DNA from 2 places in the Caballeronia sp. LZ024 genome. Region 2 is predicted to be linked to the other one. Evidence: riboswitches for the same ligand, from Rfam matches in the RefSeq annotation. Region 2 holds a riboswitch; the other holds the start of a gene.
What was found. A riboswitch is a leader RNA that binds a small molecule or an ion and turns the genes downstream of it on or off. The one in region 2 is predicted to bind cobalamin.
Positions count from the first base shown of each region.

Region 1 (14,417 bases), on a different contig from region 2:
GCGGATCATCATCGTCGTCAGCATGATCGTGAGCAGCACCATGAATACGGCACCGGCCGTATACGCGAGTTCGCGCTGGAGGGAGCGTTCGAAGATCATTGATTGGTAACAGATAACCGCATAGATAACCGCGCGATGGCCGGCGGCGATGCTTTTGCAAGCGCATGCTTTGACAGACGCCCGGGCAATGTGAACGTTCCCGGAGACTCCCGCCTGTGACCGCTGCGGAAAAAATAGCGGATAATTGCGGCTTTCATCCTTCAGCCCAGATTTTATCCGAGGATAAGCGCGATGGACTTTAGCATAAAAGCCTGTGATTGGAGCAAAGGCGCGGCAAATGGTTTCCTCAACGGGAAGGCCGACGTCATGGTGGTCGGCGTGTTCGAAGCGCAGACGCTGACGGGCGCCGCACTCGAGCTCGACCTGGCGACCAAGGGGCTCATCACGCGTGTCGTGAAGGCCGGCGACATGAATGGCAAGGCGGGCACGACGCTCTTTTTGCACGAGATCACGGGCATCGGCGCATCGCGCATCCTGCTCGTCGGACTCGGCAAGCAGGATGCCTTCAGTCAGAAGGCTTATGCCGAAGCCGCACGCGCGGCATGGCGCGCGATTCTCGGCACGAAGATCGCGCAGGTCACATTTACGCTCGCGCAACTGCCCGTGCTGGAGCGCACCGGCGACTGGGCCGTGCGCGCCGCGATCCTCGCGCTGCGCGAGCTGACCTACAAGTTCACGCAGATGAAGAGCAAGCCGGAGAACGGTGCGCGCGCGCTCAAGAAGATCGTGTTCAGCATCGACCCGGCCGAAGAAAAGGCGGCGAAGCTCGCCGCGAAGCATGGCGCTGCGCTCGCGAACGGCATGGACCTCACGCGCGATCTCGGCAATCTGCCGCCCAATGTCTGCACACCGACCTATCTCGGCCAGACCGCGAAGAAGCTCGGCCGCGACTGGAAGCTGAAGGTCGAAGTGCTCGGCCAGAAGCAGATCGAGGCGCTCGGCATGGGCTCGTTCCTCGCGGTCGCGAAGGGCTCGGTCGAGCCGCCGGCGTTCATCGTCATGCAATATCAGGGCGCAGGCGCGGGCAAGAACGCGGGCGCGCCCGTCGTGCTGGTCGGCAAGGGCATCACGTTCGACTCGGGCGGCATCTCGATCAAGCCCGGCGAAGCCATGGACGAGATGAAGTACGACATGTGCGGCGCGGCCTCGGTGTTCGGCACGCTGCGCGCGGTCGCGGAGATGGGGCTCAAGCTGAACGTCGTCGGCATCGTGCCGACCTGCGAGAACATGCCCGCCGGCAACGCGCTCAAGCCGGGCGACATCATCACCGCGATGAACGGCACGACCATCGAAGTGCTCAACACCGACGCCGAAGGCCGCCTCATCCTGTGCGACGCGTTGACCTACGCGGAGCGCTTCAAGCCGGCGGCGGTCGTCGATATCGCGACGCTCACGGGCGCGTGCATCATCGCGCTCGGCCATCACAACTCGGGCCTGTTCTCGAAGGACGACGCGCTCGCGGGCGAACTGCTCGACGCGTCGCGCGAAGCGGTCGACCCGGCGTGGCGCCTGCCGCTCGATGACGAATATCAGGACCAGCTGAAGTCGAATTTCGCCGATCTCGCGAATATCGGCGGCCGTCCAGCGGGCAGCGTGACGGCGGCGTGCTTCCTGTCGCGCTTCGCGCAGAACTATCCGTGGGCGCACCTCGACATCGCGGGCACCGCATGGAAGAGCGGCGCCGCGAAGGGCGCGACGGGCCGTCCGGTGCCGCTCCTTGCACAGTTTCTGATCGACCGCGCGGGCCAATGACGGCCGGCTTTTCACGCGCAGTGTGGTTGAGCGGGGCGCACGCATGACGCGCATCGACTTTCATACGAACGTCGGCGATTCGGTAGCTTACGCGTGCCGTCTCGTGCGCAAGGCGTATCTGAGCGGCGAGCCGATCATCGTGCTCGCCGATCCCGCGCGGCTCGCCGCCTTCGACGAGCAACTCTGGACCTTCTCGCCGCTCGACTTCGTGCCGCATTGCATGGCCGGCAGCCCGCTCGCGGAGGAAACGCCGGTCGTGCTCGCGGCCAACCTCGATGACGCGCCGCACCATCGCATCCTCATCAATCTGGGGCAGAGCGTGCCGGCGCAGTTCGCGCGGTTCGAGCGGCTGATCGAAGTCATCGGCGACGACGAAGACGAACTCGCGGCCGGCCGCCAGCGCTTTCGCTTCTACCGCGATCGCGGCTACGCGCTCAACATGCACAAGCAAGGCGGTTGACCGAACATAAGTCGCGGGACGGGTCGCGATAAGATCGGCCGCACACCTTTAGAGAGAGGGAGCAGAACGTGTCCAAAACGCCAGAAGAGTTCGATACCTCGATTCCCGTTCTCACCGAAGTCGTGATGCCGGGCAAGGCGCAATACGCGCGCACGCCGGGACCCGGCACGCCCGCGCACGCCACGGATTACGACGCGGAATTCATCGCCGAGCGCCTGCACGGGCGCTTCACAAACTTCCTGACGGGCGATGGCCGCGAGTTGATCGAGTCGCGTTGCCGTGACGCGCTGCGCGAGCATTCGACCTGGCTCGTGCATCAGATCACGCGCGAGGTCGCGCTCGCGCTGGAAGCGGAGATGACGGACTGGGTGCGCGAGGCGGTGGACGAAGAACTGCAGCGGCGCCGGGGCGCCTGAGCGGCGCGCTATCGGAGCGACAGAATCCAGTCGGCGAGGGCGCTTGCCTGAGCGGCGGTCACTTGCGTATTCGCGGGCATCGGCACCGGGCCCCAGACGCCCGCGCCGCCTTCCACGATCTTGCGTGCGAGCGCCGCGTGCGCGCCTTCCACGCCGGCGTACTTCTCTGCGACCTTGTCGAACGCGGGGCCCATCGACATGCGCGTCACCGAGTGGCAGCTCATGCAGTTGCGGCTTTGCGCGAGCGACAGCATCGAATTTTCGCCTTGCGCTCGCGCCGCGCCGAACGCGCAGAGCATCGCGAGCGCTGCGGCGTATCGTCCGATCGAAATCATGGTGGTCTCCGTCGATGCTTCGCCCGACCTCTTTTCGCGGCATTATAAAAGACGCGGCCCAATACGCCGCCCAATACGCGGCCCAATGAGAAGGGGCGCACGATTCGCATCGTGCGCCCCTTCGTTCGTCGGCGTTCAGATCTCAGCGACGGACGTCAGCCCGTCACGGCGCCCTTGTTCGCGGGCAGCGCGAGCGCTGCGTACTTCGAAAGCACGCCGCGCGTGTAACGCGGCGCCGGCTGCTTCCACGCGGCGCGACGGCGCTCGATTTCCGCGGCATCGACGTTCAGTTCCAGTAAGAGCTTGTGGGCGTCGATGGTGACCGAATCGCCTTCCTGCACTAGTCCGATCGTACCGCCTGCAAAGGCTTCCGGCGCGACGTGGCCGACTACCATGCCCCACGTGCCACCGGAAAAGCGCCCGTCGGTGATGAGGCCGACCGATTCGCCCAGTCCCTTGCCGATGATCGCCGATGTCGGCGCGAGCATCTCCGGCATGCCGGGGCCGCCTTTCGGCCCGAGATAGCGCATCACGACGATGTCGCCGGCCTTGATCTTGTCGCCGAGAATGGCTTCCATCGCGCTTTGCTCGTCTTCGAAGACGCGCGCCGGGCCCGTGATCACCGGATTCTTCAGCCCGGTGATCTTGGCGACGGCGCCGTCCGGCGCGAGATTGCCCTTCAGGATCGCAAGGTGGCCTTCGTCGTAGAGCGCCTGGTCGATCGGATAGATCACCTTCTGGTCGGCGCGCGGCTTGCCCGGCACGTCCTTTAGTTCTTCCGCGATCGTGCGGCCCGTGATCGTGATGCAGTCGCCGTGCAGGAGACCTGCATCAAGGAGGATGCGCAGCACTTGCGGAATGCCGCCTGCCTTGTGCAGGTCGGTGGCGACGAACTGGCCCGACGGTTTCAGGTCGCAGATCACCGGCACTTTCTTCCTCATGCGCTCGAAGTCGTCGATGGTCCACTCCACCTCGGCCGCGTGCGCGATCGCCAGATAGTGCAGCACGGCGTTGGTCGAGCCGCCCGTCGCCATGATGAGCGCGACCGCGTTCTCGATCGACTTCTTCGTGATGATGTCGCGCGGCTTCAGGTCCTTCTTGACCGCTTCGACCAGCACGCGCGCCGATTCGGCGGCGGAGTCGACCTTTTCCTGATCCGGGTTCGCCATCGTCGACGAATACATCAGCGACATGCCGAGCGCCTCGAACGACGAGCTCATCGTGTTGGCGGTGTACATGCCGCCGCACGAACCGGTGGACGGGCACGCGTTTTTCTCGACGCCCTTGAAGTCTTCTTCCGACATGCGCCCGGCCGTGAATTCGCCGACCGCCTCGAACGACGACACGATGGTCAGGTCCTTACCCTTCCAGTTGCCCGGACGGATCGTGCCGCCATACACGTAGATGCCCGGCACGTTCATGCGCGCGAGGCCGATCATGCCGCCCGGCATGTTCTTGTCGCAGCCGCCGATCACGACGACGCCGTCCATCCACTGGCCCTGCACGCAGGTCTCGATACAGTCGGCGATCACTTCGCGCGACACGAGCGAATACTTCATGCCTTCGGTGCCCATCGACATGCCGTCGGAGATGGTGGGCGTGCCGAAGATCTGCGGGTTCGCGTCCGATTTCCGGATCGATTCGACGGCGGCGTCGGCGAGACGCTGCAGGCCGGCGTTGCACGGCGTGATGGTCGAGTGGCCGTTGGCGATGCCGATCATCGGCTTGTCGAAGTCGTCTTCCTTGTAGCCAAGGGCGTAGTACATCGAGCGATTGGGCGAGCGCGCCACGCCCTGGGTGATGTTTTTCGAGCGGCGATTGAAGGCCATTTGGGGGCTCCTTGAGGATTTTTTCGTCTAGTGCCGGAAGAATGCAGCGTCGGCAAGTGTCTGTCCAATATATTATTCAGGGCTTATTAGGTCGCACGAGATATTAATGGACCCGCGCAATCCCCCCGTCGAATTGCGGCTGCTGCGCTACTTCGTGACCGTCGCGGAAGAAATGCATTTCGGCCGCGCGGCGGCGCGCCTCGCGATGACGCAGCCGCCGCTGTCGCAGGCGATCCGCGCGCTTGAGGAGGCGCTCGGCGTCGCGCTCTTCGCGCGCACGAAGCGATCCGTCGAGCTTACGCCGGTCGGCCACGACCTGCTGCCGGAAGTCCGGCGCCTGCTTTCGGCGGCCGAGGCGCTCAGGCCGCTCGCGCAATCGCTCGCGCGCGGCGAAGCGGGCGTGCTGTCGCTCGCGTTCGTCTCGACGGCGGACTACGGCCTGCTGCCGTCGCTCTTGCGCGATTTCGGCGCGCGTTTTTCGCGCGTTCGGCTGCAGCTCACCGAGGCCACCAGCGACGTGCAGATCGAGGAACTGATCGCGGGCCGCATCGATGCGGGCCTCGTGATTCCGCCGCTGCCGCCGCGTCACGTGGCGGCGCTCTCGTACTTGCCGATCGCGCGCGAGCCGCTCGTCGTCGCGCTGCCGGCGGAACTCGCCGAGCAACTCGGGCAGGGCGCGCACGAATGGGCGGACACGCCCGTGAGCCTGCAGGAACTGGCGTCCACGCCGCTCGTCGTCTTTCCGAGACGGCTCGCGCCCGGTTTCTATGACATCATTATGGGTTGCTACGGCACGTGTGGACTCACGCCGCGCATCGGACAGGAGGCGATCCAGATGCAGACCATCGTGAGCCTCGTGTCCGCCGGCATGGGCGTCGCGCTCGTGCCGCAGTCGCTGCGTAATCTGCGGCGCACGGGCGTGGTGTATCGTCCGCTTGCTGAATCCGGCGCGGGCAACGGCGCGCTCGTCGAGACCGGTCTCGTGTGGCGCGCGGCGGAGGTCAGTCCTGTGCTCGCCGGTTTCATCGACATCGTGCGCGCCCACGGCGCGGCGGTGCCTGCTTCATAGTTCGCGCTCATGGCTCACGCTTTATCGCTCGCTTGAGAGTTCGCGCATCTCGAACCGCTACTACAACTTACGATGCTCATACACCCCAATTTCGATCCCGTCGCGATTCATCTCGGCCCGCTCGCCGTGCGCTGGTACGGCCTCATGTATCTGGTTGCGTTCGTGACGGCGGTGGTCGTCGGCCGGCTGCGGCTGCGGCTGCCGCATGTCGCGGCGCAAGGCTGGACCGTGCGCGACATCGACGACATGCTGTTCTACGGCGTGCTCGGCACGATCCTCGGCGGCCGGCTCGGCTACGTGATCTTCTACAAGGCGAGCTGGTATGCGGCGCATCCGCTCGATATCTTCAAGGTGTGGGAAGGCGGCATGTCGTTTCACGGCGGCTTTCTCGGCGTGACGCTCGCGATGGTCCTCTTCGCGTACCAGCGCAAGCGCACGTGGCTGCAGGTCACCGATTTCGTCGCGCCGATGGTGCCGCTCGGGCTCGCGGCGGGGCGTCTCGGCAACTTCATCAACGGCGAACTGTGGGGCCGCGTGACCGATCCGAACGCGCCGTGGGCGATGCTCTTCCCGGGCGCATCGAACGACGATGCGATCTGGCTCGCCAAGCACCCGCAAGCGGACCTGCGCTGGCATCTGACGGAGATCTTCGAGCGCTATCACATGTTGCCGCGCCATCCGTCGCAGTTGTACGAGATCGCGCTGGAAGGACTCGTGCTCTTCATCGTGATCTGGACGTTCTCGCGCAAACCGCGGCCCGTGGGCGCGGGCTCCGCGCTCTTTCTGATCGGCTATGGACTGGCGCGCTTCACGGTGGAGTTCGCGCGCGAGCCCGACGATTATCTCGGCCTTCTCGCGCTCGGCTTCTCGATGGGCCAGTGGCTTTCGCTGCCGATGATCGTCGTGGGGATCGCGATGATGATCTGGGCCTACCGGCGCGACGGGCGATTGCCGTCGAAGCCCGCGAACGCGGCCTGACGCATGAACGACGCCTCGCCATCGCGAGGCGCCGTTCCGTTAGCGCGCCATCTGCACCGACCCCGACACGTTGACCGTCACGGTCGAGGTGCCCGCCTCGAAGGCCATGGGCGCGGCCATCTTCGCATCGGCGCTCATCGCGCGCGCCTGCATCATCATCACGGGACGCGGCGACGAGCCGTCGTGATTCACGCTGACTTCGCGGATCGAATAGCCGCTGTAGCCGAACGCCTGCGCCGAGGCCTGCGCCTGCTGGCGAAACGAGTCGATCGCCTGCGTCGAGAGCTTTTGCGCGGCCGCGCGCTGGGCCTGCGGCGACAGCGAGAACGCGACATTGCCGACCTGCATCGACGAACTCATCTTGCCCGCGAGCTTCGATGCCGCCGCGAAATCATGCGATTCCAGTACGACTTCGGTGCGGCCGCGCCAGGCGGAAATGCGGCCGTCGCGATCGGTCGACGGGAACACGGTGAACGAGCCGCTACGCGCCGTCACGCCCTCGACGCCCTTTGCGGTGCGCAACGCAGCGTCGGCGCGCTGGTTGAGCGTGGTCGTGAGCGACGATGCGTCCTGCGCTTCCTGTTCGTAGAAGAGCGTGATGTTGACGGTGTCCTGCGGCACTTCGGTGCTCGCCTGCGCCGACAGCGACAGCACGCCCGAAGGCTGTGGCTGCGTGAGCACGGTTTGCGCGGCGACCGTCGCCGACATCGTGAGCGCCGCGCTCGAAATGGCGGCGGCCGCGAGCGCGAACGCGGTTTTGTTTTTGATCATCGTGGAACTCCGGGAGTGTGGAATCGCTTGATTTGCGACGTCACTTAGGCGGCTCGCGAGCGCGCGAAGTTCCTGCGCGCGTTTAGACGAGATGCTCGGTGATGAAGCGCCATTGCGCTTCGGTCACGGGCGTGATGGAGAGACGATTGCCTCTCGCGAGCACTTGCATGTCGGCGAGTTCCTTGTGTTCGCGCAGCGTCGCGAGCGCGACGAGCGGCGTCTTCTTCACGAAGCGCACATCGACGAGAAGCCACCGCGGCGTTTCCTGCGTCGACTTCGGATCGTAGTAGGAACTCTTCGGATCGAACTGCGTGGGATCGGGATACGCCGTCGAGACGACCTCCGCGAGACCCGCGATGCCGGGCTGCGGGCAGCTCGAATGATAGAAGAGCACGCGGTCGCCGACCTGCATCGCGTCGCGCATGAAGTTGCGCGCCTGATAGTTGCGCACGCCGGTCCACGGCAGGGTTTTCTTCGGCGCGTGCGCGAGATGATCGATGCTCGCTTCGTCCGGTTCGGACTTCATCAGCCAGTAACGCATGATCGATGTGAATGTGAGAGCGTGTTGAGCAGCCTGCCAACCGGGCAGCCAAAGAAAAACGGCATCGGAAAAACCGATGCCGTTTCAGATAAGGTCCCCGCCTCAGCCGCTAGGCCGGCATCCTGAACCGGGGTTCAAGATTGGTCGCAGTAAGCAGCACTTCGGGTACATCAGACAGAGTGACGCGCGCGCCCGTGCTACAAATTTCCGCAACCGTGCACAATGGCATTGGTTCAAGGAATATATGACCTTGGCGAACCAGGCAGGGAGTACTAACTCTACACCAATCGCCAGTCGGATGCAGCAACGACTTTAAGCTTTCGCGATTTAAGAACGCTTGTCACGCTGGCGGCCATGTGATGAGCATGCTCGTCGCGAGACCGTGCTCACTGCGCTTCATATTGCGCGATGACGGCGCCCAGTTGCTCGTTCATCCGGTGCACCGTGTGGCGGATTTCTTCGGCGGGGAAGGCCTCGCCATGACGCACGCTGTTCTGCAGCTTAAGCAATTCCGACGCCAGCGAGAGCGCCGCCATCACCGCGATGCGGTCCGTGCCGCGCACGCTGCTTGCATTGCGCACCTTGTTCATCTCTGCATCGACGCGGGCCACGGCTTCGCGCAGTGCGTCTTCGGTTTCGGCCGAGCACGCGAGACGGTATTGCTGGCCGAGAATGGAGACTTCGATCTGTTTGGTGCTCATGCTTTTTCTCCGTGGCTGTGTTCACCGTTCATCTCGCCGGCGTGCGCGTGTTCGGGCGCATCAGACGAAGAATCGGCCGACGCATCGGGGCCAAGGAGATCCATTTGATTGTCGGGCTCGGGCGCGGCTTTCGCGCGCGGCAGTTTTTCGAGGATGGCGTTCAGGCGCACCTGCGCGTCGTCGATCTTCGCCGAGAGTCCGTCGCGTTCCGCCTGCAGCGTGTCGCGCTCTTCGCGCACCTGCGCGAGTTCGACCTGCACGGCGGCGAAGTCGGCACGCACCTGGTCGAGTTGTTCTTCGAGTGCGCGGTGGGCCTGATGATGGCGCTCGCTGATCTTGATCAGCCGGCCGATGTTCTGTGAAAGTGATTCGAGTTCGTTGAGCATGTGCTGCGTCCTCTAAAGACCTCGCATTTTAGCGCGGTTCAACCGAGCTTCCGATAAATGTCTCGTTTCGAGACGTAACAGCACGCCTTCATGCGCAAAAACGCATTTCTTCAGCGCAATACGTGTGTGGATAGAGCGGGTCGTTGCGTCGCGTCAATCGCAGCGCGCGCCGACCTCTTGCATCCGCGCCGCTTTCTTGACGCTCGCGGGCGTGGCTCCTAAACTTGCCGCACTTTTGGTGCTCGCGTTCGCCTTCGAAGCGGACGCAGTCAAACGGGAAACAGGGAGCGAAGTCCGGCAAGGACGAGCCAACCTGTGCTGCCCCCGCAACGGTAAGCGACCGCAACGCAAGTTGCAAGTCGTCCCCGATACGTTTTGCCCGTGTTTTTGCCCGCATTTTTCGTCACTTGAAACAGGCGGCCGAGGCAAACGTTAAATGCCACTGCGCCAACGCGCGGGAAGGCGGGACGATGCTGTCGCCAGCCCGGATACCGGCCAGGAGTCGGGTGCGTCGCGCTTTGCCTTGTTCCGCGCGCCGTGCCGATACGCGCATGAAGCCCGCGGGGAGCGGGCCGCGCTCGTCATCGACAGGAAACGCTTCACACATGTCTTCAATCTTCGCCCGCGCGGCGCGTCCGGTGCTGCTCGTCGCCTGTGGCATGCCGTTCGCTTCGTCCGCGCAATCCATCGATCCGGCCGACGGCCATGCAGGGACGACGACGCTCGCGCCCGTCGTCGTGACCGCGACGCGCGCAAGCGAGCCGCTCGCCGACACGATCGCGCAGACCTCGCTCTTCGACGCGCAGGACATCGCCGATACCAACGCCTCCGATGCGCTCGGTCTGCTGGCCCTCGCCCCCGGCGTGCAGATCACGCGCAACGGCGGGCCGGGCGCGACCTCGGGCCTTTACGTGCGCGGCGCCGCGTCGTCGCAGTCGCTCGTCTTGATCGACGGCGTGCGCGTCGAGTCGGCGGGACTCGGCGCCGCACAGCTCTCGCAACTGATGCTCGACGAAATCGACCACATCGAAGTGGTGAACGGCAACGTGTCCGCGCTGTACGGATCGGGCGCGATCGGCGGCGTCGTGCAGGTCTTCACGAAAGAGGGCGGCGCTCATCCGCCGCGCGTGAACGTCGAAGCGGAGTACGGCAGCTATCACACGCAGCGCCAGCAATTCGGCGTGAACGGCGCGCTCGACCGCGATGGCCGCACGACCTTCGACTTCACCGTCTCACGCGAAAAGACCGACAGCTTCTCGTCGATCGATCCGGCGCTCGCACCGGGCGCGAACCCGAACGCGAACGGCTATCTGAACGAAAGCGTCGCCGCGACGCTGCGCCATGCGTTCACGGATAAGTGGGACGGCGGCGTACGATTCTTGCAGTCGAACGGCATCAACAGTTTTGACGACGCCTACGGCCGCCCGTCCGATCTCAACGAATCGCACGACCGCGTGCGCTCGGCGTCCGTTTTTGCGAACGGCCGGCTGACCGACCGCTGGACGACGCACTTCACGATCGCGCAGGGTCAGGACCGCGCGAACATCGAACAGAACGGCGTCTATACGAACCGCTTCAACTCGGAGAACCGGCAGTACCTGTGGCAGAACGACGTGCGGCTCGCGGCCGGTCACAAGCTGCTCTTCGGCTACGAGCACACGGACCAGACGCTCGATTCCGATCAGCTCGACGCGCCCGACCGTCATGTGAACTCGGTGTTCGCGGGTTATGTGGGGCGCATCGGCGCGAGCCAGTTCCAGGCGAACCTGCGGCGCGACCAGTACTCCGATTTCGGCGGCGCGAACAGCTACTATCTCGGCTATGGCTACAACTTCGACGCGCACTGGAAGGCGAGCGCAAGCTACGCCGCATCGTTTCGCGCCCCGAGCTTCGACGATCTGTACTATCCGTTCTCTGGCAATCCGTCGATCCAGCCCGAGCGCAGTCATTCGGTGGAAGCGGCGTTGCAGTACGCGTCGTCGGCGCTTGGCGTGCTGCGTCTCACCGCGTTCCAGACGCGCTATTCGAACCTGATCGATTATGTCGCCGATGGCAGCGGCTTCTATATCGCGCAGAACGTGGGGCGCGCGAAGGTGCAGGGCATCGAGGGATCGTGGGCGGGGCAGGTCGGCGCCACCGACGTGCGCGCGAGCTTCACGCTGCAAAATCCCGTCGACGAGACGAATCACGAGGAACTCACGCGCCGCGCGCGCCGTTTCGCGGCGTTCACGGCGCATCGCTTGATCGGCCACTGGCGCGTGGGCGGCGAATGGATCGTGAGCGGCGCGCGCAGCGACTACGAGTCGACGCTCGCGGGCTACGGCCTCGTGAACCTGTCGGCGCGTTATGACATCACGAAGTCGTGGTACGTGGACGCGCGCATCGACAACCTGTTCGACAAGGACTATGAACTCGCTTACTCGTACAACACGCCGCGTCGCGGCGCGTATCTCACGATCGGCTGGCGGCAGCTCTGATGCGAACGGTGCGCGCTGACGTGAGCACCGGGAGCCCGCCCGCGCGCGGCATGAACGCGGGCCGCGCCGCCGCGATCTGGAGCGCGCTCGCGGTGGCGGCGCTCGTCGTGTTCGTGGCGTCGCTCGCGCTCGGCAGCTTTGCGCTGCCGCCGCTGCGGGTGATCGACGCGTTGTTGCATGCGCGCGCATCGTCGTCCGATGTGATCGACGAGATCGTGCTGAGCCTGCGCCTGCCGCGCGCGCTCGCCGGCTTTGCCTCGGGTGCGCTGCTGGCGATGGCCGGCGCGCTGCTGCAAGTGCTTCTGCGTAATCCGCTTGCGGAGCCCTACGTGCTCGGCGTGTCCGGCGGCGCGGCAACCTTCGCGCTCGGCGCGATGCTGGTGTCGATGCCGTGGTGGAGCGTCGACGTGGCCGCGTTCGCAGGCGCCTTGCTGTCGATCCTGCTCGTGCTCGGCCTGGCGCGCCGCGAGTTGTGGCGCGGCGAGCCGCAGGACGCCTCGCCGCGTCTGCTGCTGACGGGCGCGGTGATCGCCGCGGGCTGGGGCGCGCTCATCACGCTGATGCTCGCGCTCGCGCCGGAGAGCCGCCTGCGCGGCATGGTCTTCTGGCTGACCGGCGACCTGAACGGCGTCGCGACACCGTGGACCGCGCTCGTCGCGCTGGCCGTCGCGTTCGTCGTCGTCGTGCCCGTCGCGCCGCAGCTCAACGTGCTGCTGCGCGGCGATGCCGCCGCGCAGGCGCTCGGCGTGCCCGTCGTGCGCCTGCGCCTCTTCATCTATCTCGTGGCGTCGCTCGCGGCGGCAGCGGCCGTGACGACGGCGGGCACGATCGGCTTCGTCGGGCTCGTCGTGCCGCACGTGCTGCGGCTTGCGTTCGGCAACGACCAGCGCATGCTGATGCCCGCCGCCGCGCTCGGCGGCGGCGTCGCGGTGATGGGCGCGGACCTGATCGCGCGCACGGCCATCGCGCCGGCGCAGTTGCCCGTCGGCGTGATCACGGCGCTGATCGGCGTGCCCGTCTTTCTCTGGATGCTGCTGCGGAGGCCGCGATGAACGCGAGCCTTCGCGTCACCGGCCTCATGTTGCAGGCCGCGAGCCGCACGCTCGTCGAATCGCTCACGCAGACCTTCGCGCCCGGCGAAATCTGGTGCATCGCGGGGCCGAACGGCGCGGGCAAGACGACGCTCATCGGCGCGCTGGCCGGTCTGTCGAAGGCGCTGGCAGGTTCGGTATCGCTCGATGGCGTCGATCTCGACGACTGGCGCGCCGCCGACCTCGCGCGGCGTCGTGCGCTGATGCCGCAAAGCAGCCACGATGCGTTCGATGCGACCGTGCTCGACATCGTGATGCTCAACCGCTTTCCGCATCTGACCGGCGGGGGCTGGGAAAGCGAAGCGGACCGCCACGCCGCGCACGCGGCGCTCGACCGGCTCGGGCTCGCTGCGTTCGCCGCGCGCGACGTGTTGTCGCTGTCGGGCGGCGAGCGGCAGCGCGTCGCGCTGGCCGCGACGCTGTGTCAGGACGCGCCGCTCTTGTTGCTCGATGAACCGCTTTCGCATCTGGACCTGCATCACCAGATCGACTGCCTGCACGCGCTCGACGCATGGATGCGCGAGCGCGGCGATACGCGCACGGTGATCTTCTCGTGTCACGATCTCAACCTCGCGCGCCGTTACGCGACGCATGCGCTCCTGCTCGACGGCGCGGGCCGCGCGCACGCCGGCCCCGCTCGCGAGGTACTGAGCGCGGAGCGCGCGAGCGCCGCGTTCGGCTATCCGCTCACGCTGATCCGCCAGGACGGTCACGAAGCGCTCGTGCCCCGCTTCCCGGACTGAACCGCTTTCAAAGGACGAACCGATGTCGCTCATCCAGGACCTTCCGCAACCGCTCGACCGCGCTTTGCAGGCCGAACTGCAACACATCATCGATACGAAGACGAAACCGCCGGGCAGTCTCGGCCGCCTCGAATCGCTCGCGCTCCAAATCGGCCTGATCCAGCAGACGACGAAGCCGCGCATCGAACGTCCCGCGATGATCGTGTTCGCGGGCGATCACGGTATCGCCGCTGAAGGCGTGAGTTCGTATCCGCAGGCAGTGACCGTGCAGATGGTCGCGAATTTTCTTGCCGGCGGCGCCGCGATCAATGCGATTTCGCGTTCGGTCGGCATGACGCTCGAAGTGGTCGATGCGGGCGTCGCGACGGCGCTGCCCGGAAGCGCCGGCCTCGTCGACATCGCGATCCGGCGCGGCGGCACGCGCAACTTCGCGCACGAACCGGCGATGACGCGCGACGAAGCCTTGCAGGCAATCGAGGCGGGCGCATCGCGCGTGCGTCATCACGCGTCGCTCGGGACCACGGTGATCGGCTTCGGCGAGATGGGCATCGCGAATACATCGGCGGCGGCGTGCCTGATGAGCCGTCTGTGCGGCTTGCCGATCGACGTCTGCGTCGGGCGCGGCACGGGTTTGTCGAACGAGGGCGTCAGCCACAAGCGCGACGTGCTCGCGGCGGCGCTCGAACGTCACGCGAGAAGCGCCGATCCCGTCGATACGCTCGCGACCTTCGGCGGCTTCGAGATCGCGATGATCGCGGGCGCCTTTCTCGCCGCGGCGAAAGCGCGCATGACGATTCTGGTCGACGGC
Region 1 covers NZ_JARUXL010000001.1:657,896-672,312, forward strand. Annotated here, with positions in the region: gene lptF (LPS export ABC transporter permease LptF) at 1-99, opposite strand, end outside; gene QCE48_RS03190 (leucyl aminopeptidase) at 292-1,812, shown strand; gene QCE48_RS03195 (DNA polymerase III subunit chi) at 1,856-2,272, shown strand; gene QCE48_RS03200 (DUF2486 family protein) at 2,341-2,688, shown strand; gene QCE48_RS03205 (c-type cytochrome) at 2,697-3,023, opposite strand; gene ilvD (dihydroxy-acid dehydratase) at 3,179-4,852, opposite strand; gene QCE48_RS03215 (LysR family transcriptional regulator) at 4,959-5,921, shown strand; gene lgt (prolipoprotein diacylglyceryl transferase) at 5,994-6,899, shown strand; gene QCE48_RS03225 (SIMPL domain-containing protein) at 6,939-7,670, opposite strand; gene QCE48_RS03230 (EVE domain-containing protein) at 7,753-8,211, opposite strand; RNA gene ssrS (6S RNA) at 8,302-8,483, opposite strand; gene QCE48_RS03240 (cell division protein ZapA) at 8,598-8,912, opposite strand; gene QCE48_RS03245 (ATPase) at 8,909-9,298, opposite strand; cobalamin riboswitch at 9,518-9,813, shown strand; gene QCE48_RS03250 (TonB-dependent receptor domain-containing protein) at 9,904-11,775, shown strand; gene QCE48_RS03255 (FecCD family ABC transporter permease) at 11,775-12,827, shown strand; gene QCE48_RS03260 (ABC transporter ATP-binding protein) at 12,824-13,609, shown strand; gene cobT (nicotinate-nucleotide--dimethylbenzimidazole phosphoribosyltransferase) at 13,632-14,417, shown strand, end outside.
Region 1: linked by a shared signal. The riboswitch ahead of QCE48_RS03250 (TonB-dependent receptor domain-containing protein) and the one ahead of QCE48_RS25390 (CbtB-domain containing protein) in region 2 are both predicted to bind cobalamin.

Region 2 (14,417 bases):
TCGATCGCGCGGCCGACGCCATCGCGAAGACCGCGCTCGGCGAGTTGCCGCCCGCGGTCACATTCGAGGACCAGGCGCACGACGCGCCGCCGCGTCTTCTCGACGGCATGCGCATCGCCATCGCGCGCGATGCCGCGTTCTCGTTCATCTATCCCGCGAACCTCGACCTGCTTCACGCGATGGGCGCGCGCGTCGAAACGTTCTCGCCGCTCGCCGACGAACCCGTGCCGGACGATGCCGACGCGCTTTATCTTCCCGGCGGCTATCCCGAACTGCACGCGGCGACGCTCGTGCACAATGCGCGCTCGGCGGCCTCGATCAGGAAGCACACGCAGCGCGGACGAACGGTCGTAGCGGAATGCGGCGGCATGCTTTATCTGCTCGATGCGCTGAAGACGATCGACGGTGCGCAGCACACAATGCTTGGCCTCATCCCCGGCGAAGCCGCGATGCAGCCGCGCCTTACACGGCTCGCGATGCAGCGCATCGAAACGTCGCACGGCACGCTGACCGGCCACACGTTTCACTATTCGAGCGTCGCCACACCGATGCAGCCGCTTTTGACCGCGACGCACGCGACCACCGGCGCGGCGGGCGAAGCGCTGTACCGGCGCGGAGCGGTCATCGCGACGTACATGCACGCTTACTGGCCGTCGAATCCGGCTGCCGCTGCCGCGCTCTTTCGCGGCGAACCGCTATGACAATGACCCCTGCAACGATCGTCGAAAAAGAACCGCCGCTCGAACTCGCCTTTACGATCGAGCGCGCGAAATCGCAGCAGCCGATCGGCTCGCCGTGCACGAACGTGTGCCGCCTCGATCAGGCGACGGGCCTCTGCGAAGGATGCTTCAGGAATCGCGCGGAGATCAAGGCGTGGAAGACGATGGACGACGCGGCGAAACTCGCGCTCTTCGATACGCTCGTCGAGCGGCATGAAAAAAGGCGGCTCGACGAGCCGCCTTTCGATTCGATCGACCCGCCGATCGAGCATTAAGCGTGTGCCACGCGCCGCGCCGGCGCGCGTTCCAGCTCGCGCGCGGCGAGCACGCCGAAGACCAGTCCGAGCGTCGACCAGAGCAGCGCCTGAATGCCGAGCGCCGCGATGCGGAAGTTCCACAGCAGCGAGGCGGAGAAGTCCGCCGGCACTTCGTCGATGGTAGGCAGCACGAACTGCACGACCGCGATCAACACGACATACACGGCACTCGCGATCAAGGTCGCGTTCCATCCGCCATGCTGCGCGCGCATGCGCTTTTGCAGCCATACGGCGAGCACCGCCGCAGCAATCGACATCGCGACCATGCCGAAGAAAAGCGCCGTGCGCGCGCCGATCGTCTCCGGATCGCCGACTGCGGGCGGATTCGGCGGGTATTTGATGAACGGCACCACCGCGACGCTCACGAAGCCGAAGAGCGCGAGCAGCGCCGACGTGCCGCGTGCGCGCAACGCGCCGAGGCGTCCATACGCGAATGCAAAGACGAGCGAGAACAGCCCGCCGAGCGCCGTGCCGAACACCGCGACGCCCGTGAGCAACCCGAGTCCCGCCTGCGTGCCGCGGCTCACGAGTTCCTCTTCATCGCCGTGGTTGTGCGAAGCGCCCGCCGCCTGATCATGCGAATGTTCCGCATGCTCGTGCTGCGCTTCGAACGCGATGGCGCGCGTGACCGGCGGCTCGCCGAACATCTTCGCAAACCCGAAGCCGATGAGGCCCGCGATCAATCCCGCGATCATGCCGCGTATCAACAGAGTGCGAATCATCGTGCGTCCTCAGTGACAGGGAAAGCCGAGCAGATGGCGCCCGTCGTGGACGAATTCGTGGATATAGGTGCCCGAGAAGATGGAAATCGCGCCCTGCTCCGCGCCGACGAAGTAAATCGCGATCAGCAGAATGAGGCCGATGAAGATGGCCCACGGAAGCACTTCGCGCACCGGAATGGGTATCGGTGCATCGTTTGCGGGCGAAACGGCGGCGCCGCCATGAGCGGAAGCTGCGAGAGGATTCATGTCGTTCTCCAGGGAATGCGCGTCCCAACAGATGAAGCGGAAGGAAAGAATGCAGCGGGGGTCTGACTCGCGCGCGCGCCGCATCGGCACACACGCTCACAGTGGCGCGACCGTGCCGGGTTTTCACCGACTTCCTCGCACTGCAAGCTTGCCATTCTAGGAGGATCGACGGCAAAGTAAAGCGTCTACGGAGGATTCAAACATGAACACCGAGTTGATCCTGCTCTGCCACGCCGCCACGCACGCGATGAAGGCGGGCATCTTTCCCTCGCACGACGACGCGATCAATCCGGCCGATTGCATCGATCTCGCCAACCGGCTGCGGATGAACGGACGGCGCGTCGTCACGGCGCCAGCGCGGCCGGCGCGCGAAACGGCGGCGGCGCTCTCGGCGGATGCGTCGGTCGACCTGTCGTTCGCCGATCTCGACTATGGCCGATGGCACGGCCGTTCGATTCGGGACGTGCACGACGAAAACCCGCAAGGGCTCGCGGCGTGGCTGTCCGATCCTTCGAGCGCGCCGCATGGCGGGGAAAGCATCGAGCAGCTCGCGGCACGCGTAATAAGCGGGCTCGAGCTTTATGCGCGCGGCGAGCCGCATGTCATCGTCACGCATGCGATCGTGGTCAAGATCGTGCTCGCGCGCGTGCTGGACGCGCCGATCGCGTCGGTCTATGCAATGGACCTGGAGCCGCTCGCGCCGGTCACCATCGTCGGCGGCGAGGCGCACTGGCGCCTGCGCGTACCAGCCTGCTGAACGCGATTTAGTCAGGCAAACCGCGCATTTGTTACGCGCTTATGAAAAAGCTACGCCTTGGCGCCGCGTGCCATGCGTTGCAGCGTCGACGAATCGATCGCGCCCGCGCAGATGCGCACCGCCTCCGACAGCGTGCGCGGCCGCCCCGAGCCGAACTGTGCCTCCAGCATCGCGACGGCGCGCAGGCGCTCGTCGTTGCCGAGCTTTTCGCCGGTCGCCAGCTCCAGCACGGAGATGAAATAGGCCGCGGGCGGGGTCGCGCGGTCGAGGCTCGCCGTGGCGGCGTCCCATGAAGCGGCGGGCGACGGCGCCCATTTGTCGTGTCGACTGTTCATTGTCCAATCCGGTTCAAAGCAACTGGGTTCCGTTGTGAGCAAGGAGCATTCCAGGCGGCGAACGACGCAACGACCGCGAGCGCGCTCAGTGTTCCGACAACACATCGCGCGCGACGCGGCATGCAGCAAGGTCCCACGCTGCGCAACCGACTGTCTTGAGCAACAGCGGCCTCGCGCCGCGGGTGCCATCGTCGCGAAGCACCTTGGCGAGCGGCTGCACGACGTCCCAGTCGATGCCGGCCTGGATCAGATCGCCTGCTTCGTGGCGCGCGCCGGCGGGATCGTCGACGTAGACGGCGCTTCCGAGCACCGTCGACGCCGCGATCTCCGCCGCATCGGACGTGAACGCGCCGACGCCGATCACAAGCCGCCCCCGCCGTGCCGCCAGCGTGTAGACCGGCGTCTTGCTGGTGGTCGTCGTGATGACGACGTCGACGGAATCGGGAATATCGCCGGCGAGCGGCGTCAGGTACGCGGACAGCGCGCCATGCGCCGCGCAAAACGCCTCGGCGCGCGCAGGCTGCGAGCCCGCGATCAGGATGCGCGCCGCCGGAAAGAGGCTCGCCAGCGCCTCGATGTGGTGGATCGCCTGCTTGCCGGTGCCGATCACCAGCACCTCGCCGGGCGCGGGGCCGAAGAGGCTGCGAATGCCGAGCATCGTCACGGCGGCCGTGCGGCGGCCGGTCACCGTGGGTCCGTCGAGCATGAATTGCGGCACGCCCGTCGATGCGTCGTAGGCCGTGACCTGGCCGTGGATCGTCGGCAGGCCGAGCGCGCGATTGCGCGGGCACACGTTCACGAGCTTGTGCATCGCGAGGTCGCGCGCGCTCGCGGGCATCGAGAGCATCACCGCGCCCTCGGCGAGCGGCACCACCATGCGCTCGGGGCTCGCGATGCGGCCGTCGGCGTACTCGATCATCGTGGCTTCGAGCGTCGTGACGAGGCGGTCGTAGGGCAGGAGCCGGGCGGTCTGGGCTTCGTCGAAGACGGGGATGGCGGCGGCTTTCGTGTCGGTCATCGTGAGGTCGCCTTGGGCTGGACAGGATACGGTCCATTCTACCGACCGGCGCGCATCGGAAACGATGGGATGCGACGCCCGCCGCGTCGAAGTACGATGCTGCTTAGTCGCGCCAAGCGCGCTGAACCTTGCATCGACCCCAATACGGCGCGCGTCACACGCCTGACACCGTCGACCGGGACAATCGGCCGTCCCGCCGGATCGCAAGCCGGATCGCGCCGTGCGCCAGCACATCAACGGAGCCCATCATGATTTCGCAAGACAGGCAGCGCCGCTTCGAAGCGGACCTGATCGACAGCTACGACGAAGAACTCGAGATGGAACTGGATGATCGCCTGCTCGACGGCGAAAGCGCGTTCACCGAGGAAGCCCGCGCGCTGCGCAAGCTCTATTTTCGTGAGCTGTTCCGGCTGCAGGGCGAGCTTGTCAAGTTGCAGGACTGGGTGGTGAATACGGGGCACCGGCTCGTCGTGATCTTCGAAGGGCGCGATGCCGCCGGCAAGGGCGGCGCAATCAAGCGCATCACGCAGCGGCTCAATCCGCGCGTGTGCCGCGTGGCCGCACTGCCCGCGCCGAACAATCGCGAACGCACGCAATGGTATTTCCAGCGATACGTGTCGCAACTTCCGGCGGGCGGCGAGATCGTGCTGTTCGACCGCAGCTGGTACAACCGCGCGGGTGTCGAGCGCGTGATGAATTTCTGCAGCGACGAAGAGTATGAGGAATTCTTCCGTTCGGTGCCCGAGTTCGAGAAGATGCTGGTACGAAGCGGCATCCAGATCATCAAATACTGGTTCTCGATTACCGATGACGAGCAGGAAGTGCGCTTTCAGGCGCGTATCGAAGATCCGCTGAAGCAGTGGAAGCTGAGTCCGATGGATCTGGAGAGCCGTCGGCGCTGGGAGGCATATACGGTCGCGAAGGAGATTATGCTGCAGCGCTCGCACATTCCGGAAGCGCCGTGGTGGGTCGTGCAGGCAGTGGACAAGAAGCGCGCGCGGCTCAATTGCATCAGCCACTTGTTGAGCCAGGTGCCGTATCACGAGATCGAGCATCCCGGGATCGAACTGCCTGCACGCGTGTACAACGACGATTATCTGCGGCAGCCGGTGCCCGAAAGCATGATCGTGCCGGAAGTGTATTGATGCGTTGCGCCGCCGTGCGGCCTTAGCAGTGGCAGTGATGGCAGACCGCGCGGGATTCGCCGCGGCTCGCGCGCGGCCTGAAGACCGCTTTGAACACGTATTGCGATCCCTTTGCCACGACGACCAGCGTGACCTGCGCGAGGTTGAAGTCGAGGGTCACCATCAGGCGCATCAGCACGAGCAGCGGCAGGACGACGGCCGGTTGATACAGTTGTCTTTCGATCAAGGCTCTCATTGCAAGCTCCCATTCCATGATTTGAATTCTACGGAGCGAGCACTTCCGGATAAAGGTTCCCGGGGTGAAGACATATGTTCGCAATCGCGAACAATATGGGCACCGGCGCCTGGGACGGCGTGTTCGACATCGCGTGCCCCAGGCGCCAGCGATTCACCGCTGTGCCAGCGACGGCTCCACGACCGGCACGGGCATCGAATCGCCCCATCCACCGCCAAGCGCGCGAATGAGATTTACCGTCGCGACGGCCTGCGTCCGCGCAAGCTGCACGGCAACCCGCTGCGACTGCAACACCGTCCGATCCGCGTCGATGACATCGAGATAGTTCACCGCGCCCTCCTTGTATTGCGTGCGCGACAACTGCGCCGCCCGCGACGACGACTTCACCGCGTCCGCCTGCGTGCCCGTCTGCTCTTCGAGGATGCGCAAGTCCGAGAGGTTGTCCTCGACTTCCTGGAACGCGACCAGCACCTGCTGCCGGTAATTCGCCACGTCCTCTTCATACACGGCGCGCGCGTTCGCGAGGTTGCCCTTGCGACGCCCGCCGTCGAAGATCGGCATCGACAGCGCCGTGCCGACGAGCGGTCCCAAAAGGAACGTACGGCTCGACCACTGGAACAGGTCGCCGAGCGTCGCGGACTCGAAGCCACCCGCGCCCGTCAATGTCAGCGACGGAAAGAACGCGGCCTTCGCCACGCCGATGCGCGAATTCGCCGCCGCCATCGCGCGCTCGGCGGCTGCGATATCCGGCCGGCGCTCAAGCAACGACGAAGGCAGCCCCGGCGGCACGCGAATCTCGACAGGCTGCAAAGGATTCGCCGCCATCGAGAACTGCGCGGGCGCCTTGCCGAGCAGCACCGCAAGACCATGCTCGGACGCGGCGCGCAACCGCTGGATCGTCATCGTGTCGGAACGCGCCGTCGCGAGTTCGGACTTCGCGCGCGCCACGTCGAGTTCGCTGATATCGCCTTCGGTGAAGCGGCGCTGGACCAGCTTCAGCGCTTCTTCACGCAGGCTCACCGTGCGCGTGAACACGTCCATCTCGGCATCGAGCTCGCGCAGGTTGAAGTAGTTCTGCGCGACGTCCGCCTGCAACGCCAGTTGCACCGAGCGGAACAGCGCCTCGCTCTGCTGCGTGTCGGCCCTCGCGGCATCGACGGTCGATGCCACGCGTCCGAACAGATCGACTTCATACGACGCGCTCGCCTGCGCGCGCCACAACGTCTGCGCGGGCACGTTCACGCTTTGCGGCTGCAACTGGGACGCCGGCGAAAGCTTCTCGCGCGTCGGGCCGAAGCCCGCGTCGATGGTCGGAAAGAGCCCGGCGCGCGCCGTCTGGTTGATCGCCCGCGCTTCCTTCACGCGCGCGGCCGCGGCCTTCAGGTTCTGGTTCGCGTCGGCGGCCTGGTGTTCGAGGTCGTTGAGCGTCGCGTCGCCGAAGATCGTCCACCATTCGCCGCGCATCACCTCTTCCGACGGCTCCGCTGTCTTCCACGTGCCGGCCTCGGCGGGCGAAATCTTGTCAGCAGACGCGGTCGATTCGACCGGCGTTTCCTTGAACGCGGACGGCGCGTTCACATCGGGCTTCTCGTAGGTCGGCGCGAGCGAGCAGCCCGCGACCACGAGCAGCGTCGCCAGCAGCCCCGACAACCCCAGCCATCGTTTGGATAACGACTTGTTCATCATGTCCCTCACTGCGCCTCATACGAGGCATTAATTCCGCGCATCTGCGGATGCGTGCCGTGCTTGTCGGTGATGTGTTCGGTGCGTGCGAGCTTGCGCAGCAGCACGTAGAACACGGGTGTGAGCATCAGCCCGAAAAGTGTGACGCCGAGCATGCCGAAGAACACCGCGATCCCCATCGCATGACGCATCTCCGAACCGGCGCCCGTCGAGAGCACGAGCGGCACCACGCCCATGATGAAAGCAATCGACGTCATCAAAATCGGGCGCAGCCGCAGCCGGCTCGCTTCGATCGCGGCCTGCACGATCGAGCGTCCCTGCATTTCCAGTTCGCGTGCGAATTCGACGATCAGGATCGCGTTCTTCGCCGACAGGCCCACCAGCACCATCAAGCCGATCTGCGTGAAGATGTTGTTGTCGCCATCGGTGAGCCACACGCCGAGCAGCGCCGACAAGATGCTCATCGGCACGATCATGATGATCGCGAACGGCAGCGTGAGACTCTCGTACATCGCGGCGAGCACCAGGAACACGAGCAGCACGCTGATCGGGAAGATCCAGAGCGCCGCGTTGCCCGCGAGGATCTGCTGATACGTGAGATCGGTCCATTCGAACTTGATCCCGCGCGGCAGCGTTTCGGCCGCGATGCGTTCGGCGGCCGCCTGTGCCTGACCCGACGAGTAACCGGGCGCCGGACCGCCGTTGATGTCCGCGGACGTATAACCGTTGTAGCGCACGACCATCTCGGGACCGTAAGTCGGCGAGACCTTCACGAGCGACGAGAGCGGCACCATTTCGCCATTGGCATTGCGCGTCTTGAGCAAGCCGATGTCATCGGCACTCGCACGGAACGGCGCATCCGCCTGCACCCGCACCTGATACACGCGGCCGAAGCGGTTGAAGTCGTTCACATACAGCGAGCCGAGGTACACCTGCATCGTGTTGAAGACATCGGTCACGGAAACACCGAGTTGCTTCGCCTTCACGCGATCCAGATCGACGTTCAGTTGCGGCACGTTGATCTGGTAGCTGGAGAACGTCGGTCCGAGTTCGGGCGTCTGCGATGCGCGCTTGATGAAGGCCTGCGTTGCGTCGTTGAGCGCTTCATAGCCGAGCGCGCCGCGGTCTTCGAGCTGCATCTTGAAGCCGCCGAGCGTACCGAGTCCGAGCACCGGCGGCGGCGGGAACACGGCGATGAACGAGCCCTTGATCGCGGCGTACTTCTGGTTGAGCGCGCCTGCAATCGCGCCGGCCGACAGTTCCTTCGTCTTGCGGTCATGGAACGGCTTGAGCGTGACGAACACGATGCCCGCGCTCGACGAATTCGTGAAACCGTTCACCGACAGCCCCGGAAATTCCACCGCGCTTTCCACGCCCGGCTGCTTGCGCGCGATGTCCGTCATCTGGCGCACGACCTGCTCGGTGCGATCGAGCGAGGCGCCGTTCGGCAACTGCGCGAAGCTGATCAGATACTCCTTGTCCTGCGCGGGCACGAAGCCGCCGGGCACGACCTTGCCCATCAGCACCGCGCCGCCGAGCAGCACGGCGTAGATCGCCATCATGATCGCCTTGCGGCTGATCACCTTCGATACGCCCTTGCCATAAGCTTCCGAACCGCGATGAAACACCTTATTGAAGCGCTTGAAGAAGCCGCCGAAGACGCGATCCATGCCGCGCGTGAGCCAGTCCTTCGGCTCGTCGTGGCCCTTCAGAAGCATCGCGGCGAGCGCGGGCGAAAGCGTCAGCGAGTTGAACGCGGAGATCACCGTCGAGATCGCGATGGTCATCGCGAACTGCTTGTAGAACTGGCCCGTCAGACCCGACATGAACGCGAGCGGCACAAACACGGCCACCAGCGTGAGCGCGATCGCGATGATCGGCCCGCTCACTTCGCGCATCGCCTGATAGGTCGCTTCCCGCGCGGAGAGCCCGGACTCGATGTTGCGCTCCACGTTCTCCACGACCACGATCGCGTCGTCCACCACGATACCGATCGCGAGCACCATCCCGAAGAGCGAGAGCGCGTTGATCGAGAAGCCGAATGCGAGCAACAGCGAGAACGTCCCGATGATCGACACCGGCACCGCCAGCAGCGGAATGATCGACGCGCGCCACGTTTGCAGGAACACGATCACGACCAGCACGACGAGCGCAATCGCTTCGAGCAGCGTATGAATCACGGCTTCGATACTGGAGCGCACGAACTGCGTCGGGTCATAGACGATCTGGTATTCGACGCCCGAAGGCATGTCCGCCTTCAGCTCCTTCATCGTCTCGCGGACCTGATCGGAGATCTGCAGCGAGTTCGCGCCCGGCTGCTGGTTGATCGCGATCGCGACCGCCGACTTGTTGTCGAGCAACGAACGCAGCCCGTATTCCGATGCGGCGAGTTCCACGCGCGCCACGTCGTGAAGACGCGTGACCGCGCCGTCAGGCGACGTCTTCAGCACGATGTCCTTGAACTCGGCCTCGTTTTGCAAACGGCCTTGCGCGTTCACGTTCAACTGCACGGGCACGTTCGGCAGCGTCGGCGACGAACCGATCACGCCGGCCGCAACCTGCACGTTCTGCTCGCGGATCGCGTTGACGACATCGCTCGCGGTCATGCCGCGCTGCGCGACCTTCTGCGGATCGAGCCAGATGCGCATCGAATAGTCGCCGGAGCCCCACAGTTGCACCTGCCCCACGCCCCCGATCCGTTCGAGCCGGTCCTTCACGTTGATCAGCGCATAGTTGCGCAGATACGTCATGTCGTAGCGGCCGTTGGGCGAATTCAGGTGGACCACCATCGTGAGCGTCGGCGACGACTTGATCGTCGTCACGCCGAGGAGCTGCACATCCTGCGGAAGGCGCGGCATGGCCTGCGACACGCGGTTCTGCACGAGCTGCTGCGCCTTGTCCGGATCGGTGCCGAGCTTGAACGTGACGGTGATGTTGAGATTGCCGTCGCTGTTCGCCTGTGACTGCATGTACAACATGTTCTCGACGCCGTTGATCTGCTCTTCGAGCGGCGAGGCCACCGTTTCGGCGATCACCTTCGGGTTCGCGCCCGGATACTGCGCGTGCACCACCACCGACGGCGGCACCACTTCCGGGTACTCGGAAATCGGCAGCTTGAACATCGCGATGACGCCCGCGAGCAGCACGATCACCGATAGCACGCCCGCAAAAATCGGGCGGTCGATGAAGAATTTGGATATGTTCATGATCGTTCTTCTGAGCTTGGAGCGCCGCTTACGACGCTGATTTCGGTGCGGGCGCGTTGTTCGCCATCGCGACGCCGTTCGCCTTCACGACATCGTTCGGACGCACACGCTGCAGGCCGTTCACGACGATGCGCTCGCCGGGTTCGAGTCCCTTCGCGATCACGCGCAGTCCGTCCTGCTGCGTGCCGAGCGTGACTTCGCGGTACTGCACGCGGTTGTCCTTGTCGACGACCATCACGTACTTCTTGTCCTGGTCGGTCCCTATCGCCGCATCGTCGACGAGCACGGCCGGGTGCGGCGTGCCGCCGCCCACCTTGATGCGCGCGTAGAGACCGGGCAGGAGCGAGCCGTCGGCGTTGTCGAAGCGCGCGCGCACGCGGATCGTTCCGGAACTCGTATCGATGCGGTTATCCACCGACGCGACCGCGCCTTCGCGCGAATAACCTTCTTCGTTCGCGAGGCCGAGCGACACCGGCACCGTCGCCTTCGAGTCGCGGCTCAGATAGCGCAGATAGGTTTGTTCGTCGACGTCGAACGAGGCGTAGATCGGCGAGACCGACACGAGCGTCGTCAGGAGCGGCGCGTTCGCACCGGTCGAGACGATGTTGCCCACCGTCATCTCCGCGCGCGACACGCGGCCCGACACGGGCGCAACGATATTCGTGTAGGTCAGGTTGATCTTCGCGGCTTCGAGCGCGGCCTGCGCGGACTTCACGCCCGCGACAGCCTCGCGCGCGGCGTTCTGCTTCTCGTCGTAGTCGCGTTTGGCGATCGCGTTATCGGACAGCAGGCGCTCGGCGCGTGCCGCATCCGTCGTCGTGTAGCCATTGCGCGCCTGCGCGGCCGCGAGCTGCGCCGCTGCGCGATCGACCTCGGCCACATACGGACGCGGATCGATCGTGAAGAGCGGATCGCCCTTCTTCACGAGCGCGCCGTCCTTGAAATGCACCGCGACGATCGTCCCCGGCACGAGCGGGCGGATGTCCACCTTGTCGACGGCTTCGAGCCGGCCCGAGTAGCTCTGCCAGTCGGTGATGGTCTTCGAGACGACGGTGGCGACGTCTACTTCGGTCGCCGTCGCGCTGTGGGCCGCGGCTTGCGCGCTGTTCACGGGCGCGTCGCCATGACCGCGCCAAGCCGTATAGCTACCGATGCCCGCGACCACGAGCGTGGCGCCTAGCGCCGCATAAATGCGTTTGCGAGTGAAGAACATGTCGAAAGCTCCAATAAAGTCGTTGAGTTTTTTTTGTCCCGCGTGCGGCGCCGGTCAAACCGGCTTCGCCAGCGAGAGACGTTTTCTGAAGAAGGCGACGACGTCGGCCAGTGCGGCCGGATGCGTCGCGAGACCCTTGTGCGAGGCGCGGCAATGGCGCGTGACCTCGGTCGGGATGCCTGCGGCGATCAATTCGCCCGCGTACTTTTCGGCTTCGATGTGCAGCAGGTCGTGCTCGGCACTCGCGATCAGCGCCGGTGGCAGACCCGCGAGACGGCGCGATTCGAGCGGCGCCGCATACGGGTGCAGCCGTTGCGAAGCGTTCGGCAGATACGCGCGATAGCAGCGCGCGCATTCACTCATTCCGAGATCGGTGCCCGTCACCTTCCGTTCGTCGGCGAGACGCGTGAGGCTCGGATCGAGAAGCGGCGCAAGCAAGGCCTGCGCCGAAATCGTGATATCGCCGCGATCACGGGCAATGGCCGAGAGACAGGTCGCTAGATTGCCGCCCGCGTCGTGTCCGGCCACACCAATCCGGTGCGGATCCGCGCGCTGTGCGCGTGCATTCGCGACCGCCCACTGTGCAGCGCGATAGCCGTCTTCGGGCGCGGCGGGAAACGGAAACGCGGGCGCCAGCGAATAACCGACCGACACGACCCACGCAGGGGTGTCGCGTGCGATGGTCGCGGCGGCGATCTCGGCGTCGTCGAGCGTGCCGTGCGTAAAGCCGCCGCCGTGAAAATAAAGCACAATCGGCAGGACGGTGCCGTCCGGCGCGGGGCGATAGCTGCGCAGCACGATCGGCTGAGCGTGTCCCGCGAGTTGGACTTCTTCGATGCAAAGCCTCGAAGGTGTCGTTTGACTCAGCCCCTGATCCAGCGTTGTTGCCATGGTTTTTGCGGCGCGTTTGCGCCATCCCACCTGAGTTGCGATGGGACGAATTCTGGTGCCCGCAGGTTTTTAGATAAATGCCTATAATCCGGCAACACAATTCGGTCGCACTGAACAATCGCGACTCGACATCCTTAATCGTTTGTTAGCAGCGCGCTTAATTCCCGGCGCTGCAATGCTTTTGACGGTGAGAGAACATGGATCGGCTACAAGCTATGCAGGTGTTCACACGCGTTGTCGACACCAACAGCTTTTCGCGCGCCGCGGATACGCTCAACCTCCCGCGCGCGTCGGTGACGACGATCATCCAGAACCTCGAGGCGTTCCTCAACGTGCGGCTGCTTCAGCGCACGACCCGGCGTCTGAATCTCACGCCCGATGGCGCCGCGTATTACGAGCGATGCGTGCGCATCCTCGCGGACATCGAGGAAGCCGAGGGCTCGTTCGCGACGAGCGCCAAGGGTCCGCGCGGCAAGCTGCGCGTGGATATGCCCGGCGCGATCGGACGCAATATCGTGATGCCCGCGCTGTGCGAATTCCACACGCGCTATCCGGATATCGAACTCATGGTCGGCTTCGGCGACAAGCCCGTCGATCTGATCCAGGAAGGCGTCGATTGCGTGATTCGCGTGGGCACGCTGCAGGATTCGAGTCTCGTCGCGCGGCGCATCGGCGTGTTTCAGGGCCTGACCGCTGCCGCTCCGCAGTATCTGGAACTGCATGGCATGCCGAAGACCATCGAGGATCTCGAACACCACACGGCCGTGAACTATTTCTCGAGCCGCACGGGCCGCGTGATCGACATGGATTTCGTCGTGGACGAAAAGACGATCGAAGTGAAGATGCGTGGCAAGATCGCCGTGAACGATGCGGAAGCCTACTTGAGTTGTGGCGTGAAGGGCGTCGGGCTCATTCAGGTGCCGCGCTTCATGGCGCTGCCGTTTCTGCAAACGGGCGAACTGGTCGAAGTGCTGCCGCAGTGGAAGCCTTTGCCCATGCCGATTTCGGCGGTTTATCCGCACAACCGGCATCTGTCGCAAAAGGTGCGCGTGTTCGTCGACTGGGCCGCAGAACTGTTCGAACGCTGCCCGCTGCTCTCGGGCCAGGAAGACGCCGAAGGCCGCTGCCTGCCGACGAGCACGTCGTCTTCGTCGAAGATGGTCCGGTATGGCACGCCCGAAGTCGCGGGCACCGTCGATGTGGTTGCATAGCTAACGGGTTCGCGTCTGTTTTTCGTTTGGCAAGGGCGTTCGATCGAACGCCCTTTTTGTTTTTTGTCCCTTCGGACACTGAGTCTATTGCACGTTCAGGCGGGTAGCGCCCCGCCGAATCCCCCGCCCCACAAGGCGCTCCGCGATTGTTCGCCGGACTCGATTAATCTTTTCGCACTTCGCACATTTATCCGCGGTCGCGGCTTGACTACATTTCGTCCTGTCGCAGCGTAGCCGGGTTGATCGAACCGACGCTGCTTATCGAATTTCTTCGAACATTCACGCATCGACAGGAGCGTCATCATGAAAAGCCAACTGATCGCAGGTTTAGCGCTTGCCGCCGTTTCGGCTGTCGTTTCGACGACCGCTTTCGCCGACGGCGGTCAGGGCATCGGCCGCGCGGGCACGTATCAGGTGCAGACGACGACCGCGCAAAGCACCAAGACGCGCGCCGAAGTGCGTGCCGAACTCGCCGCCTCGTATTCGGACGGCACGCTGCCGGCGCTCAACCGCAACACGTATCCGGACAAGAGCATGGCGGGCGAAGCGGTCGCCGCGCAGTCCGCACGCCGCGCCGCCCTCGCCGAGCAGCACAACCGCGAGATCGTGGAATACGCGAACGGGTCGGTGACGCAAAGCGGCGCCGCGGCTCATTGAGTGGGCAGGGCGCGAGCGCAACGGAGAGAAAGATCATGAACGACAACACACCGCTCGAGCAG
Region 2 covers NZ_JARUXL010000004.1:702,974-717,390, forward strand. Annotated here, with positions in the region: gene QCE48_RS25375 (cobyrinate a,c-diamide synthase) at 1-701, shown strand, start outside; gene QCE48_RS25380 (DUF1289 domain-containing protein) at 704-994, shown strand; gene QCE48_RS25385 (CbtA family protein) at 991-1,758, opposite strand; gene QCE48_RS25390 (CbtB-domain containing protein) at 1,768-2,004, opposite strand; cobalamin riboswitch at 2,040-2,164, opposite strand; gene QCE48_RS25395 (histidine phosphatase family protein) at 2,207-2,761, shown strand; gene QCE48_RS25400 (hypothetical protein) at 2,812-3,096, opposite strand; gene lhpI (bifunctional Delta(1)-pyrroline-2-carboxylate/Delta(1)-piperideine-2-carboxylate reductase) at 3,182-4,114, opposite strand; gene ppk2 (polyphosphate kinase 2) at 4,363-5,259, shown strand; gene QCE48_RS25415 (hypothetical protein) at 5,282-5,494, opposite strand; gene QCE48_RS25420 (efflux transporter outer membrane subunit) at 5,648-7,180, opposite strand; gene QCE48_RS25425 (efflux RND transporter permease subunit) at 7,186-10,383, opposite strand; gene QCE48_RS25430 (efflux RND transporter periplasmic adaptor subunit) at 10,412-11,596, opposite strand; gene QCE48_RS25435 (alpha/beta hydrolase) at 11,651-12,487, opposite strand; gene QCE48_RS25440 (LysR family transcriptional regulator) at 12,685-13,698, shown strand; gene QCE48_RS25445 (DUF4148 domain-containing protein) at 14,002-14,355, shown strand; gene QCE48_RS25450 (hypothetical protein) at 14,391-14,417, shown strand, end outside.